One region of the Afipia dichlorophenoxyacetatis genome, then DNA from elsewhere that is predicted to be linked to it. Evidence: predicted binding sites of a transcription regulator. Region 1 holds the regulator's gene; each other region holds the start of a gene.
The links. The regulator PhoB, encoded in region 1, activates phosphate uptake and scavenging genes when phosphate is short. The targets are predictions, from matches to a motif close to TGTCATNNANCTGTCAT.

Region 1 (5,140 bases):
GAAAGGCCAGCCCTCGCGCAGGGACAATAACCCAGCGACGGCATCGACCTCGCCGTTGGTCAGAATCACTCCCGAGATCGGACTGTGGCGTAATTGATCCAGTTTCGGATGAAGTTGCGGCGTTGCAATCACCTGCTGACGCAGGTCGGGCGACGCATTGATCAGAAACCAGTGTTCGTTATCGGCGCTGACAGCGATCGAGGCCTGTGTGGCTCGCAAATCCGGTCGCTCGATCCGCGTGGTTCGGCAAACCTTGCAGTTGCAGTTCCATTGCGGGACGCCGCCACCAGCCGCCACCCCTAGAACGACAACACGCAACATCCCGACGCCTCCGGCATTCCCGGCTTGCGGAAACTAGACCCAGACACAACAAAGCCCGGTGCGAAAGAACTCCACCTATCGGGCGAGCCCTAACGCAAACCGGACCAATTGTCTTTTGCAGAAATTCGCAGACTTACTTGCGCGCCGCGCAGGCATACATGTTGATTTCCATGCCCACCGGCACTTCAACAATCTTTGGAGCTTTCCAGGCCATTTTGGTCTCCTTCCCAATTCATCCTGCGACTGGGTTTTTATTGCCCCGTCATGAGTCAGGTTAACATGGAGATGCCCAAAAGCGAGGTGCAATTTTGCTCCTAATCGGCACAAAATTGTTATCAGCGCCTACCAACGATTGCAGAGCAACATCTCTTTAATGCTGCTCTGCAGCAATCTTGTTGGGATTACTCAGCTTTGGCGAAGCGATCGTCCAAGGCATATCCGGCGCCGCGAACGGTCCGGATGGGATCCTGCTCCCGGCCTAGGTTCAGAAGTTTCCTGAGCCGGCCGATATGGACGTCCACGGTGCGCTCATCGATATAGATGTCACGCCCCCAAACACCGTCGAGCAATTGCTCGCGGCTGAAAACGCGTCCCGGGTGTTCCAGGAAGAACTCCAGAAGACGGTATTCGGTCGGTCCGAGATCGATGGGGCGGCCGGAACGAGCCACACGGCGCCGGTCACGGTCCAATTCGATGTCACCAAAGGCAAGAACCGTGGCAAGGCGCTCGGGGCTGGCGCGACGCAACAAGCCCTTCACCCGCGCCAAGAGTTCCGGCACCGAGAATGGCTTGACGATGTAGTCGTCCGCTCCGGTGGCAAGACCCCTCACCCGTTCGCTTTCCTCGCCGCGCGCGGTCAGCATGATGATCGGGATCTGCTTCGTCTCAGGTCTTGCCCGCAGACGACGGCAAAGTTCGATCCCCGACAAACCAGGCAACATCCAATCGAGCACGATCAGATCAGGGATGTGCTCCTTAAGCCTGGTGTCGGCGTCGTCACCGCGTGCAACGGTTTCGACATCGTAGCCTTCAGCATCCAGATTGTACCGAAGCAACGTGGTCAACGCTTCTTCGTCCTCAACGACAAGAATTCGGGCGCTCATGTCCGACCCTTCAATTTAAACCCTCTCATCAGCTGCCGGAGACAACTGTCGCAAAACTCGTCATATCGCCTTTGGGGCGCTGATCGACCATCTGTTGACCTTCGATCATGTAGAAGACCGTCTCAGCGATATTCGTCGCATGGTCGCCGATCCGCTCGATGTTCTTGGCGCAGAACATCAAGTGGATGCAGAAGCCGATATTGCGCGGATCTTCCATCATGTAAGTCAGCAACTCACGGAACAACGAGGTGCAGATCGCATCGACTTCCTCGTCGCCCTTCCAGACCGCCATGGCAGCCGGCAAGTCATGCGCCGCATAAGCATCAAGCACCGACTTCACCTGGGACTGTACCAGATCGGTCATATGTTCGAGGCCGCGGATCAGCTTCAGCGGGTGGAAATCGCTATCGAGCGCGGCGACGCGCTTACCGATATTCTTGGACAAGTCGCCCATGCGCTCAAGATCAGTCGCAACTCGCAGCGAACCGACGATCTCTCGAAGATCGACAGCCATCGGTTGACGGCGCGCAATGGTCAGAACTGCACGCTCTTCGATCGCATGCTGCAACTTGTCGATGTCGAGATCGGCGGCAACGACACGCTTGCCCAACGCGACGTCCCGACGGATCAGGGCGTCGACAGAATCAACGATCTGACGTTCCGCCAAACCACCCATCTCTGCGACGAGCCGGTTAAGCTCCTGGAGATCTTCGTCGAACGCCTTGGCGGTATGATCTGTTCCCATAATAATTCTCCACGCGATAAGCGTCAGCCGAATCGGCCGGTGATGTAGTCTTGCGTCCGTCTGTCGGTCGGCGACGTAAAGATCTTGTTCGTATCATCGAACTCGATCAGTTGGCCGAGATACATGAACGCCGTCTTGTCGGACACGCGCGCCGCCTGCTGCATGTTATGCGTGACGATCGCGATCGTATAACTCTCTTTCAGTTCCTGGATCAGTTCTTCGACCTTGGCGGTGGAGATCGGGTCGAGCGCCGAGCAAGGTTCGTCGAACAGGATCACTTCCGGTCGCACCGCGACCGTCCGTGCGATGCACAGGCGCTGCTGCTGGCCGCCCGAAAGGCTCAAGCCGCTCGCATTCAGCTTATCCTTGACCTCGTTCCAGAGCGCGCCGCCGCGCAACGCGGCTTCAACGCGACCGTCCATTTCGGACTTGGAAATCTTTTCATAAAGACGGATACCGAACGCGATGTTCTCATAGATGGTCATCGGGAACGGCGTGGGCTTCTGGAACACCATGCCGATGCGCGCGCGCAGCAAGTTGAGGTCGAGCTTCGGGTCGAGAATGTTGGTGTTGTCCAGCATGAGCTGCCCGACCGCGCGCTGGCCTGGATACAGGTCATACATGCGGTTGAAAATACGCAACAACGTGGACTTTCCGCATCCCGACGGTCCGATGAACGCCGTCACCCGGTTCTCGCCCAGCAGCAGGTTGATGTTTTTCAGCGCGTGATGTTCGCCATAATAGAAGTTCAGATCACGCACCGTCACTTTGGGACGCGCATCCGCCGCTGCCATCATAGACGGTGCCGAGCTGGAAGAATGGCTAGTGGAGACAGAAAGCTCGCTCATTTTGCTGTCCTCTCGGCGACAAGAATGCGTGCGCCAATGTTAAGGGCAAGTACGGTCAGGGTGATGATCAAGGCGCCGCTCCACGCGAGTTCTTTCCAGTACGCATAGGGGCTTTGGACGAAGTTGTTGATAGTCACCGGCAGGTTAGCCATCGTCTTGGTCAGATCGAGGCTGAAGAACTGGTTGCTGAGTGCCGTGAACAGCAGCGGTGCGGTTTCACCCGCGACGCGCGCGGTTGCAAGCAGGATGCCAGTGATGAGCCCGGAGCGCGCAGCACGGTATGCGATGCGCTTAATCACGAGCGACCGTGGCAGACCGAGCGCCGAAGCGGCTTCACGAAGCTGATTTGGCACCAGCCGCAACATGTCTTCCGTCGTACGCAACACCACTGGAATGACAATCACCGCAAGAGCAAGCGTACCCGCAAGCGCCGAAAACCCGCCCATCGGCACGACCACCGCACCATAAATGAACAAGCCGATTATGATCGAAGGCGCGCTCAACAGAATGTCGTTGATGAAGCGGATCACCGAGGTGAGCTTATCGTGCTTGCCGTATTCGGCGAGGTAAGTTCCGGCGAACAGTCCGATCGGTGCACCGATGCCAACGCCCAGCACGGTCATGATGAGCGAGCCAACGATCGCGTTCAGCAGGCCGCCTTCCGTCGATCCGGGAGGCGGCGTATTTTCAGTGAAGAGCTGAAGCGAGAGGCCTGCAAGGCCATTGTAAAACAACGTGAACAGGATGAGCGCGAGCCATGTCACGCCGAATAGAGCAGCACCCAGGCACAAAAACCTGACGATGATATCTGAGCGACGGCGGGATACGTAAATCGGGTTCATGAGTTTAGCCTCCCGCCTTCTTCTCAAGGCGCAGCAGCATCAAGCGAGCGCCAGCGAGCACGAAGAACGTCAAAACGAACAGCAGCAAGCCAAGCAACATAAGGCCCGATTGATGTAGTCCGTCGCTTTCGGCGAATTCGCTGGCGATCGCCGCCGAAATCGTCGTGCCAGGCGCGAAGATCGAAGACGAAATGCGGAACGAATTACCGATGATGAACGTCACGGCCATCGTCTCGCCAAGAGCGCGTCCGAGAGCCAGCATGACACCACCGATCACGCCGACACGCGTATAAGGGATCACGACGCTGCGCACGACTTCCCAGGTTGTACAACCCAAGCCGTAAGCGGCTTCCTTCAGCACCGGAGGCACTGTGGCAAAGACGTCGCGTGAAATGGCGGTGATGAACGGGAGGACCATGATCGCGAGAATCAGCGACGCATTGAAAAGGCTGAGGTAGGACGGCGGACCGGCGAAGATCGATCCGAGCACTGGAACGCCGTCGAAGATCTTGATCATAAAGGGTTGGAATGTGTTGGCCAGGAACGGCCCGAGCACGAAGAAACCCCACATGCCGTAGATGATGGATGGAATACCTGCGAGCAGCTCAACTGCCATGCCAATGGGACGGCGCAGCCATTGCGGGCAAAGCTCGGTGAGGAAGATCGCGATGCCAATGCCGACCGGGATGGCGATGCACATCGCAATAACCGAAGTGATCAGCGTGCCGTAAATTGGTCCAAGCGCACCAAGCACCGGCGGATTTGCAGACGGCGCCCAGCGCTGCGTCGACAGGAAAGAAAGTCCATACTCCTGTATCGCAGGCCACGCGCCCGCGATCAGGGACAAAATAATGCCCCCGAGGATGAGAAGCACACCGATCGCGCAGGCGCGCGTGGTCCAGTAAAATGCTTTGTCCCCGAATTTGAAGGCACTCAACGCCTTGGCGCGGTCGTAGGGCCCGGCAGCTTCCATCGAAGTGCTTTGTACAGCCATCTCTGCCACGCTGATTCCCCTTGCTCAGTGAACTCTATTTGAAGCCGCCACCGGAGACTAAGCGGAGGAGAGGTCGCCCCCTCCTCCGCAAATGTCTTAGCTCTTGATGTCAGCCGACCAGGTCTTTTCGATCTGCTTGACGACCGCTTCCGGCATCGGAATGTAGTCGAGCTCTTCAGCCATCTTGCCGCCCTTCTCGAACGACCACTTGAAGAACTTCAGAGCTTCAGCCGAAGCAGCCTTATCGGCCGGAGCCTTGTGCATCAGGATGAAGGTTGCAGCCGTGA
Region 2 (5,140 bases), 2.4 Mb from region 1:
GTGGTGGCTCACGCGCTCGCGGGCACGGTGACAAAGAATCTCGACACCGATCCGATCGGCACCGGCAAGGACGGCAAGCCGGTGTATCTCAAGGACATCTGGCCGACCTCGAAGGAAATCAACGCCTTCATCAAGAAGTTCGTCACCTCGACTATCTTCAAGAAGAAGTACGCTGACGTATTCAAGGGCGATACCAACTGGCGCAAGATCAAGACCACGACGAGCGATACCTACAAGTGGAACATGAGTTCGACGTATGTGCAGAATCCGCCTTACTTCGAAGGCATGAAAATGGAGCCTGAGCCGACGACCGACATCGTCGATGCACGTATCCTTGCCATGTTCGGCGACAAGATCACCACCGACCACATCTCGCCGGCCGGCTCGATCAAGCTGACTTCGCCCGCGGGCAAGTATCTGTCCGAGCATCAGGTGCGTCCGGCCGACTTCAATCAGTACGGCACGCGGCGCGGCAACCACGAAGTGATGATGCGCGGCACGTTCGCCAACATCCGCATCAAGAACCACATGCTTCAGGCTGCCGATGGCAGCATTCCGGAAGGCGGCTTGACCAAGCACTGGCCGGACGGCGAGCAGATGCCGATCTACGATGCTGCGATGAAGTACCAAGAGGAGCAGGTACCGCTCGTGGTGTTCGCGGGTGCGGAATACGGCAACGGTTCGTCCCGCGACTGGGCGGCAAAGGGCACTCGTCTGCTTGGCGTGCGCGCGGTGATCAGCCAAAGCTTCGAACGTATCCATCGTTCGAATCTCGTTGGCATGGGCGTGCTGCCGCTGACTTTCGAGGACGGAGCGTCATGGCAGTCGATCGGCCTGAAAGGCGACGAAAAGGTCACCATCCGCGGCCTTCAGGGCGATCTCAAGCCGCGCCAGAAGCTGACGGCGGAGATCGTCGACGCTGGCGGTTCGCTGAAGCGCGTTTCACTGCTTTGCCGTATCGATACCCTCGACGAGCTCGAATACTACCGTAACGGCGGCATCCTGCATTACGTGCTGCGTAAATTGGCAGCCTAGGGCTTGCCAACGCAACCGTGAACAGGCTCACTGCGACGTGAGTAGAAGCTTAAGGGAAGGCGGCCTATCACAGGGCCGCCTTCTTCATAAGGCAACTGAGTTAAAACGAGGACAGTGGACGTGAACCATCGAGACTCCAGCGCAGAAACGAAAGCGGTGGGCAAGCTTGCCCAGCGGCTATCGCATTTGCTCGGGGTCTGCATGGTTTTTGCCATGGCCACGCCTGCTGGAGCTGATCCGCGTGCGGTGGTCGAGCTGTTCACGTCACAGGGTTGCTCGTCGTGTCCACCGGCAGACAAAGTTCTTGGTGATCTTAGCAAGGACCCGTCTGTCATCGCGTTGAGCTTGCCGATCGATTACTGGGATTATCTCGGCTGGAAGGACACTCTGGCAGATTCTCGTTTCAGTGCGCGCCAAAAAGCGTATTCGCATGTGCGAGGCGATCGCGGTGTCTATACGCCGCAGGCTATTGTCAACGGCTCGGCGAACGTTCTCGGCAGTGACAAAGCCGGTATCGAGACAGCAGTAAGCAGCACCAAGGGTGTTGATGGCACAATGTCGGTGCCGGTTACGATGACGAGGTCCGGTCGCCAGATCAATGTCTCGGTCGCGGCCTCGGATACCGCAGGCCGAAGCGGCGAAGTCTGGATCTGCGCTGTGTCGAAGGCGGTTCCCATTACGATTGCCAAGGGTGAAAACCGCGGACATCAGATCACGTACCATAACGTGGTACGGAACATACTGAAGGTCGGCGACTGGAACGGCAGCGCAAATAGCTGGAGCGTGCCGATCGAGAATATCGCGCGCGAAGGCGTCGATGCGGCCGCCGTCTATGTTCAGGACGGTAATCGCGACAAGCCCGGGCCAATGCTCGGCGCAGCTTTTACCTCCCTTAACTAATCGGAAACTTCTCAGCCGCGCGCTGGCGCCGGCGTGGTTTCGATAATCCCCCCGTTGCCAATTCTTTTACACGCACCCGGGCGAGACGTGCAGCGGTCGCCGCTAGCCAACAAAAAAGGCCAGCTTTCGCTGGCCGGAAAGATTGGGGATCTACCTGACTGCGAAGAATTCGACCCGATCCTATCGACCCCGGGGGGCTGGGGGCTGAGGAATCCGGTGCCAAAAGGACCGGGTCAACGCAGTGTTTTGTTATTCGCAGCCCAGAGCGGCGGCGTATTGGCCGAATTCAGGCAGCATTATGATTTCGACTAAACTGGCCGTGATTGTTCCGTGAGCAGCCAGTAGCCGGTGGATAGCGAATATCAAATCCACTCCACTGGCTGCCCCGAACGCCATTTCAAGCTTGCAGGCCCCGCCAGACCGGGGGACTATGTCGGTTAAGTGACAGGAGGCGCCGATGAATCCAGGCGAGACAGATCCCAGCGAGATTCGGGGGCCGGAGCGCAGCACCACGCCGCTCCCGCCCCAGAGCGTAACCTTCAACCGCCTCGAACTGAATCGTATCCTCAACCTCTACGGGCGCATGGTTGCCGATGGCGAATGGCGTGATTACGCCATCGATTTCCTCAAGGACCGGGCAGTGTTTTCGATTTTCCGTCGGTCATCGGAAGTGCCGATTTATCGCATCGAGAAAGACCCGCGGCTGGCGCGCAAACAAGGCGCCTACAGCGTGATCGCGGCCAGCGGACAAATTCTGCGTCGTGGTCACGAACTGGAGCGTGTGCTGCTGGTCATTGATCGCAAGCTCGCTCTGGTCTGAGGGTTTACGCCGGAACGGTGGTTGCTCCGGCCCCGAGCGCGCGTTGCATCATCACCGTATCGAGCCACCGCCCGAATTTGAATCCGACATTCGGGTGCGTTCCGATCATCTGAAATCCGGTCCGGGCGTGCAGGGCGACGGAGCCCGCATTCGCGGAGTCGCCGATGACTGCGATCATCTGGCGATAGCCGCGGACTTCCGACTGCGCAATCAGCTCGATCATCAACGCTGTTCCGATGCCGCGACGATGGCTTGAGGGCGCCAGGTAGACGGAATTTTCCACTGTGAAGCGATAGGCCGGGCGGGGGCGATAGGGGCCCGCATAGGCGTAGCCCACCACCCGTCCTTCAATCGTTGCCACGAGGTACGGAAAGCCCCCCTCTTGAAGGGCATTGAACCGCCGGGTCATCTCGGTGGTGTCTGGAGGGGTCAATTCGAAGGTCGCCGTGCCGGTGCGGACTTCGTGATCGTAGATATTGGTGATGGCTGGAATGTCCGCCAGAGCGGCGGACCGGATCGCGGGATTTGACATGGGGAGCAGCTTAATTTTGCGCCGCGCAAAACAAAAGCCCCGGCTTTTGGCCGGGGCTTTCCTCAGATCTATCGATCCTGATTAATCGCGCTGTCCGAGCAGCTGCAGCAGCAGCGTGAACAGGTTGATGAAGTTCAGGTAGAGCGAGAGTGCACCGGTGATCGCCGCACGCTCTGCAATGTCACCACCCTGACCAGCGTAGCCGTAGATGTAGTCGTTCTTCAGGCGCTGCGTATCCCAGGCGGTCAGGCCCGCGAATACCAGCACGCCGATCACCGACACCACGAACTGCAGCATCGAGCTTGCCAGGAATATGTTCACCAGGCTCGCGATGATGATGCCGAACAGGCCCATCATGAGGAACGAGCCCATGCCGGTCATGTCACGCTTGGTGGTGTAGCCGTAGAGGCTCAGCGCACCGAACGAAGCCGCCGTGATGAAGAACACCCGCACGATCGAGGAGTGGGTGTAGACAAGGAAGATCGACGACAGCGAGATGCCCATCAGTGCCGCGAACACCCAGAACAGCAACTGGGCTGTCGCGGGCCGCAGGCGGTTGATGCCGAACGAGATGGCGAACACCATGACGAGCGGCGCAAGGATGAACACCCACTTCAGCGGGCTGACGAACATGGCCACGCCAAATGACGTCAGGTAGGTGTTGCCGATCCTGCCGGCGGCGCCGGCAGCATCAGGCGTCACCGCGCCCATGTAGACGCCGAGTGCGGCGAGGCCAGTGATGGCCAGGCCGATCGCCATGTAGTTGTAGATCTTGAGCATGTACGAGCGCAGGCCCGCATCCACGGTCGCGGCATCAGCGCGCCCGGCGGCCCGGCCGAACGGAGAATTATAATTACGGTCCAAGTCCGACATTGTCGAAACCTCTTGGTTGACTGACGAACGCGAAGGGTCTGCGCCGTCAGCTATGAGTCCTTCCCGGAGACCGAATTGATAGACCATTCCGTGATGGCATCAAGCCGAATTCCGAACCCGCTCAGTATGTGGGAAATTAACACACACGACGCAAGCTTGGGCGCGCGGCTGAATGTCGCAAAACCAGCACACGCCTGCTACATATTGTCATAAGTTTCGCAGCACCGTCGCGGGTTTTTGGTTAAGGGCAAGTAATGTTCCCGCGAGCCCGAGACCGACCGTCACGACGAGTGCTGCCACCACCACGATAGCCGCGCTTCCGGCCTGCCAGACAAAGCTCAAGGTCATGAGGCGTGTCACAATCTGCCAGGCGGCGATTGATCCAACGGCTACCCCGAAGATGGCGGTGGCCAGGCCGATGATGAGGTATTCGAGTGCATACGCGCCCAACAACCGTGTGCGCGTCGCGCCCAGCGTCTTCAGGATCACCGCATCATAGACGCGATGCCGATGCCCGGCCGCCAGCGCTCCGCCCAGCACCAGAAGGGCTGAAATCAAGGTGACTAGACTGGCCCCGCGAATAGCCAGAATGAGATTTGTCACAACTTTCCCGACGGACTCGAGGGCCTCGCGGACCCGGACGCTGGTGACATTCGGGAAGGCCGCCGCCACCGCCTTGACGAGCTTGGCGTCGCTCTCGGTACTGGCGTTGTGCTCCGTCAAAGTTGCAAGGTCGGTATGCGGCGCGCCGGAGAATGCCTTCGGCGAGTAGACCAGGACGAAATTGATCCCGAGACTTTGCCAGTCCACGTTCCGCAGGTTGCTGATCTTGGCCGTGATATCGCGGCCCAGCACGTTCACGGTGATGTCGTCGCCGACCTTGAGGTGAAGCCCTTCGGCGATCTTCTTTTCAAGCGAGACGAGCGGCGGGCCGCTGTAGTCGGCGCTCCACCACTCTCCCTCGACGACCTTTGAACCAC
Region 3 (5,140 bases), 2.3 Mb from region 1:
CATGGGCATCGTGGTGCACGACGTGCATCGCGAGCGGGACTACTAAATTCTGCAGAGATAAGACACGGCCCAAACCCGATCAGCGCTCCAACGCGCTGATCGGGTTGGCTTCTGTCTGAATTGACCTGATTGCGGTTGGGCGTTTGCAACCGGCTGGTCAAACCCACGCCGAGCATTTTGCGAAGAGTGATCTTTCCCTCGCAACCCCATCAAGTGCTCAGCGCAGGAAGCACATCTTTGAGATACTCCTTCGGTATCTGCATCAGACCCGAAAAGGGATGCGTCATCTCGATGATAAGAAACAGGCTACTGGAAACCGAGAGTGCGAACACCAGCAATGCCGCGAACACCAACGTACTCTGCTCGGCGAACAGGCCAAAGCTCGCGAAGATCACCGTCACCCAAATTATCAGCACGATGAGAAACGGTATTGGAATTGAGCTGTCGAGACGCGTGAAGATCGCGAGCCGGACACGCGCGATCTCAAAGCTCGTGTCGATGATCCGCGACTTCAACGCCCGCTGCTCATCATTCTTCGGCGACAACGCGTCGATCGCAGAATAGAATTTTCCACCAACTTGACTCGACGAAAATGGCGAAACCTGCGTGGACGAGCGCGCCCCTTCCTGCCAGATCCTGTCGACCATCGTATTGACCGCCTCACGTGTGAAGCGGCGAAGATCATCCGCCTCAGGACCGTATTGCACCATCAACTGATCCACGAGGATCAGCTGTGCTGCGAGCGTTCTGACATTGGTGTTCTGCGTGTCGTAAGATGTTTTGGCCGACGCCGTCATCAGACCGAGCACAAGGGCAGCCAACGTCCCGACAAGTCCCGTACCGAGTTTGATGACTTCCTTGGATTCCGTATCGAGTTGCCCATTCGGCACAAGAGAGCGAAGCAATCTGCCGAACGCAATTCCAATGCTCATCGCCGCGAACGAAATCAGGAAAACCTGAGCGGAGGTCATTCAAGCCTCATACAATCATCACGGTACGGGAGTAGTCTCGCGTAAATCCCCCAGTTACAGGTTCCGGCGCGCTGCTCTCGCGGAAGTTGCTTCGCCTGAAATCTCAGCATGCCTCCGGATCCAAAACGACTCAACAATCAAAAATTGGCGCGCGAAAACGTGTTCCCAGTGCGGCGGGCCCTGCTATCTCCCGCAATCCACAGGGAAAAATCAAGGCGGTTGCGAGGACTCACCCCTGGAAATACGATGCGCCGCATGAGGGTTCCACCAGTGATTCATTCGCGTACGACAGCATCGCTGACTGTTTTATTCGGCCTGTGCCTTGCGTTCTCTCCGACGCAATCACGCGCTGAATGGTGGAAGATTTACGCGCCAAAGGATTATGAGGACTGCGCCACCAGCGCGGAGCAACCCGGCCTCAGCAAGCAGGACAAGGCGAAGATTCTTTCCGACTGCGACGCCAAGTTCGCGGGTCGCCGTAAGCCCGGCGGTGGCTATGCGTATTTCGACTTTATGCAGAACCGCAGCTTCGATATCGCTGGTCCGAATCCAACGCCGGAAGAGTTGAAGAAGATGGACCAGGAGTATCTTGGCTACCTGGAAGACCGCCGGCACGAAGCGGTTGTCGCTGCGGTGGCTCAACCGCCCGAACCGATTGAGCTGCCGAAGGCCATCCTCTCTCCGCCGAAGAGTGTTGCTGCGATCGCCTCACCAACACCCAAACCTCGCCCTGCGACTGCGCCTCCCCGTGCCCGCAAGGAAGCCGTGTGCAAAGCCGATGCGCTGTCATGCGGATGGGCAAAGATCACAACGACAGTGCACGACCTCTTCCAACCGCCGCAGCAACATAAGCCGGCACATAAGAAGCCTCTTCAGCAAGCCGAGCGATAGCTGGCTTGATCAACAAGTCTCCACAGCGGGCTTCCTCTTTTCAGAATATCCCAACAATCGACACGCTTGACGTTGACCTGTCATGCGCGGTCACCGTTGCGCGCCATCGTGGATGATGGTCTCCGCAATCCTCATCACACCGTGAAAACAAGATGCCCGGAAAACAAAATGCCCGCGCCAATGGCGCGGGCATTGAGAGTATTCGCTGAACTGCGAACAGTGGGCGCGGCAATTGCGCCCGCTGTCGGATCAGAACAGGTGCGAGAACACGAAGTACAGACCCGCCGACAGCGCGATCGCTGCCGGAAGCGTCAGTACCCAAGCCATGACCATGTTGCGGATGGTGGACATCTGCAGGCCCGAGCCGCTCGCGGCCATCGTGCCAGCCACGCCGGACGACAGCACGTGCGTGGTCGAAACCGGCAAGCCGAACATGTCGGCAGCACCGATCGTCGCCGCGGCAACGAGTTCAGCCGACGCACCCTGCGCGTAGGTCAGGTGGGTCTTGCCGATCTTCTCGCCGACCGTCACAACGATACGCTTCCAGCCGATCATAGTGCCGAGACCGAGCGCGAGAGCGACCGCGACCTTCACCCAGGTCGGGATGAACTTCGTGGCGGCATCGAGCGAGCCCTTGTACGCGTTCAGGGTGGCGATCTCTTCCTTGTTGAGTTCGCTTTCCTTGTCCTTCATCAGGAAGCGAAGCGCTTCAGACGTCAGGTACATGTCGTTACGGGTGTTGCCGACGGCTTCGGCAGGCACCTTGTTGAACGAACCGTACTTCTGCACTTGATCGCCAACATCCTTCACCAGCACGGCCAGCGACGGATACGTGCCTTCGTTGATCGTGTGCAGCGACACGTACTGCGTCACAGCCGGGCGCGGATCACCGATGATGCTGTGGCCGGCGCCCTTGGCGGAGATCACCTTCGAGGCCGCTTCCGAGGTCTGCTGGAACTGCTGCACCATTTGAGCAGGCAACGTGCGGTTCAGCGCATATGCCGTCGGAACGGTGCCGATCAGGATCAGCATGATCAGGCCCATGCCCTTCTGACCATCGTTCGAACCATGCGCGAAACTGACGCCGGTGCAGGTCAGGATCAGCAGACCGCGGATCCACAGCGGCGGCGCTTTGTTACCATCGGGCGCAGCGTAAAGCGCCGGATTGCGAATGACGAACTTCAGCACGACCAAAAGAATCGCGGCACAGACGAAACCAACCAGCGGCGACAGCAGCAATGCGTAGCCAATTTCGGTGGCCTTGCTCCAGTCAACGCCTGAGGTGCCGTCGCGGCCGCGCATCAGCGCGTTGGCGACGCCGACACCGATGATCGAACCGATCAGCGTATGCGAGCTGGACGCCGGCAGACCGAAGTACCAAGTGCCGAGATTCCAGACGATGGCGGCGATCAACAGCGCGAACACCATCGCGAAACCGGCGCTGCTGCCGACCTGCAGGATCAGCTCAACGGGCAGCAACGAGACGATGCCGAATGCGACCGCGCCAGTCGAAAGGAGAACGCCGAGAAAGTTGAAAAAGCCGGACCACATCACGGCGACTTCCGCCGGAAGCGAATGGGTGTAAATGACGGTTGCAACCGCGTTGGCGGTATCGTGGAAGCCGTTGACGAATTCAAAGCCGAGGGCGATCAGCAGGGCAACGAAGAGCAGGATGTAAGGAAGAAACGTGGTGGTCTTCACACCTGTGGCTTCGACGTCTTCGTAGATGCTGTAGGCGACAAAGAGCAGTCCGGCTGCGAGGATGCCGAAGAAAATCAGCATTGTCAGCGGGTTGAAGCCTTTATCGAGGTTTGGCTTGGACGCGGGTTCAATAATCCCGCCGTCGACTTGATTGATCGAAATATCACTCATTAACGCCCCCTTTATAAATGAGAGGCGTCTTTAATGACCGTTTACCTTGAAGGTTGAATGACACCACCACTGGGTTGCACGGCTTTGTGCACTGCAAAAGCGAAGTGTGAGATTCTCGTCACGCCCTCATGTTCACGGGACGACTGTGACAAATCCTATCTCGCGATCCGATATGTCGGGACCAGCCAGAAACCTGTCTTCAGGCCTTTGCCCGGTTACGCCGAACTTTGGATTGATGCTCGACTTCGGGGGCAGGTTCCGTGCCTCCCTTGACGTGCGACTTAACCGCAGCGAGCGTCTCCAGCCCTGATTCAATGGCACTTTCTGAAACGCCGTGCAGCACATCGCTCGCGATGTCGTCGCGCAGGCTATCGAGGTCGTCGACCAGTTGACGGCCCTTCGGGGTCAGGAACAGCCGATTGGCGCGCCGATCATTCGGGTCTGGCCTGCGCTCCAGCAGCTGCGACTCGACGAGACGGTCCAGCAAGCGGACCAGCGAAATCGGCTGAAGCTCAAGCACATCTGCGAGATCGACCTGAGATAACCCCTCCTGCTGCCGCAATCGGAAGAGTACTATCCACTGGGCGCGCGTGGTCCCACGCCCTTTGGCGCGGTGGTCGATATAGTTGCGCAAGAGTCTCGAACTTTCAATAAGTTGCGCAACAAACTGCCGCTTGAGATCCAGGCTCATGATCCGGCTATCCGAGACCTTTCAAACAATTAATGGTGAGCCTGCATACTATTTGCACGCTTATCAACTATAAAAGACATATTGGGTACGTTGTCGGAAAAGCAATTGGGTTAGGCATGGCAAAGGGTCGCATTTCTTTTATGGGTTATTTCGGCTTGGCAGCCGTTGTCGCTGTCGGCGGCTATGCTGTCTGGCCGAAGCACAAGGACGACAAACCGAAGGCCGCCGCGCAGACCGTCCCGGTGACCGTCGCACAGGTTTCCAAGGCTGACTTCCCTGTCTACCTCACGGGACTTGGAACCGTGCAAGGCTTCAACACCGTCACCGTGCGAACCCGTGTCGACGGACAGATCGACACGATCAACTTCAAGGAAGGTCAGTTCGTTAATAAGGGCGACTTGATCGCTCAGATCGATCCCCGCCCCTTCCAGGCCGCACTCGATCAAGCGATCGCGAAGAAGAACCAGGATGAAGCGGGCCTCGGCAACGCCAAGCTCGACCTGCAGCGCTCCACCAAGCTCGGCGAGTTCGCGACGAAGCAGACCGTCGACACCCAGACGACAAACGTACAGCAGATCACGGCACAGCTCGCGGCTGACGACGCGGCCATCTTCAATGCACGCACGCAGCTCGACTACGCGAGCATCAGGGCCCCGATCTCTGGCGTGACTGGTATTCGCCAAGTCGACGTCGGCAATATTGTCAATGCGGCAAC

Region 2: the regulator PhoB is predicted to act here: its motif matches at 2,366-2,382, upstream of ACZ5C3_RS01575 (DUF2794 domain-containing protein).
Region 3: the regulator PhoB is predicted to act here: its motif matches at 3,781-3,797, upstream of ACZ5C3_RS07290 (inorganic phosphate transporter).

What each region holds. Positions count from the first base shown of each region.
Region 1 is NZ_AP029250.1:3,867,409-3,872,548, forward strand. It holds gene pqqB (pyrroloquinoline quinone biosynthesis protein PqqB) at 1-321, opposite strand, end outside; gene pqqA (pyrroloquinoline quinone precursor peptide PqqA) at 455-535, opposite strand; gene phoB (phosphate regulon transcriptional regulator PhoB) at 723-1,424, opposite strand; gene phoU (phosphate signaling complex protein PhoU) at 1,453-2,169, opposite strand; gene pstB (phosphate ABC transporter ATP-binding protein PstB) at 2,193-3,017, opposite strand; gene pstA (phosphate ABC transporter permease PstA) at 3,014-3,859, opposite strand; gene pstC (phosphate ABC transporter permease subunit PstC) at 3,864-4,853, opposite strand; gene pstS (phosphate ABC transporter substrate-binding protein PstS) at 4,950-5,140, opposite strand, start outside.
Region 2 is NZ_AP029250.1:321,747-326,886, forward strand. It holds gene acnA (aconitate hydratase AcnA) at 1-1,035, shown strand, start outside; gene ACZ5C3_RS01570 (DUF1223 domain-containing protein) at 1,237-1,935, shown strand; gene ACZ5C3_RS01575 (DUF2794 domain-containing protein) at 2,393-2,755, shown strand; gene ACZ5C3_RS01580 (N-acetyltransferase family protein) at 2,760-3,287, opposite strand; gene ACZ5C3_RS01585 (Bax inhibitor-1/YccA family protein) at 3,369-4,160, opposite strand; gene ACZ5C3_RS01590 (ABC transporter permease) at 4,368-5,140, opposite strand, start outside.
Region 3 is NZ_AP029250.1:1,576,724-1,581,863, reverse strand. It holds gene ACZ5C3_RS07305 (patatin-like phospholipase family protein) at 1-46, shown strand, start outside; gene ACZ5C3_RS07300 (bestrophin-like domain) at 210-971, opposite strand; gene ACZ5C3_RS07295 (hypothetical protein) at 1,227-1,862, shown strand; gene ACZ5C3_RS07290 (inorganic phosphate transporter) at 2,112-3,734, opposite strand; gene ACZ5C3_RS07285 (MarR family winged helix-turn-helix transcriptional regulator) at 3,934-4,425, opposite strand; gene ACZ5C3_RS07280 (efflux RND transporter periplasmic adaptor subunit) at 4,542-5,140, shown strand, end outside.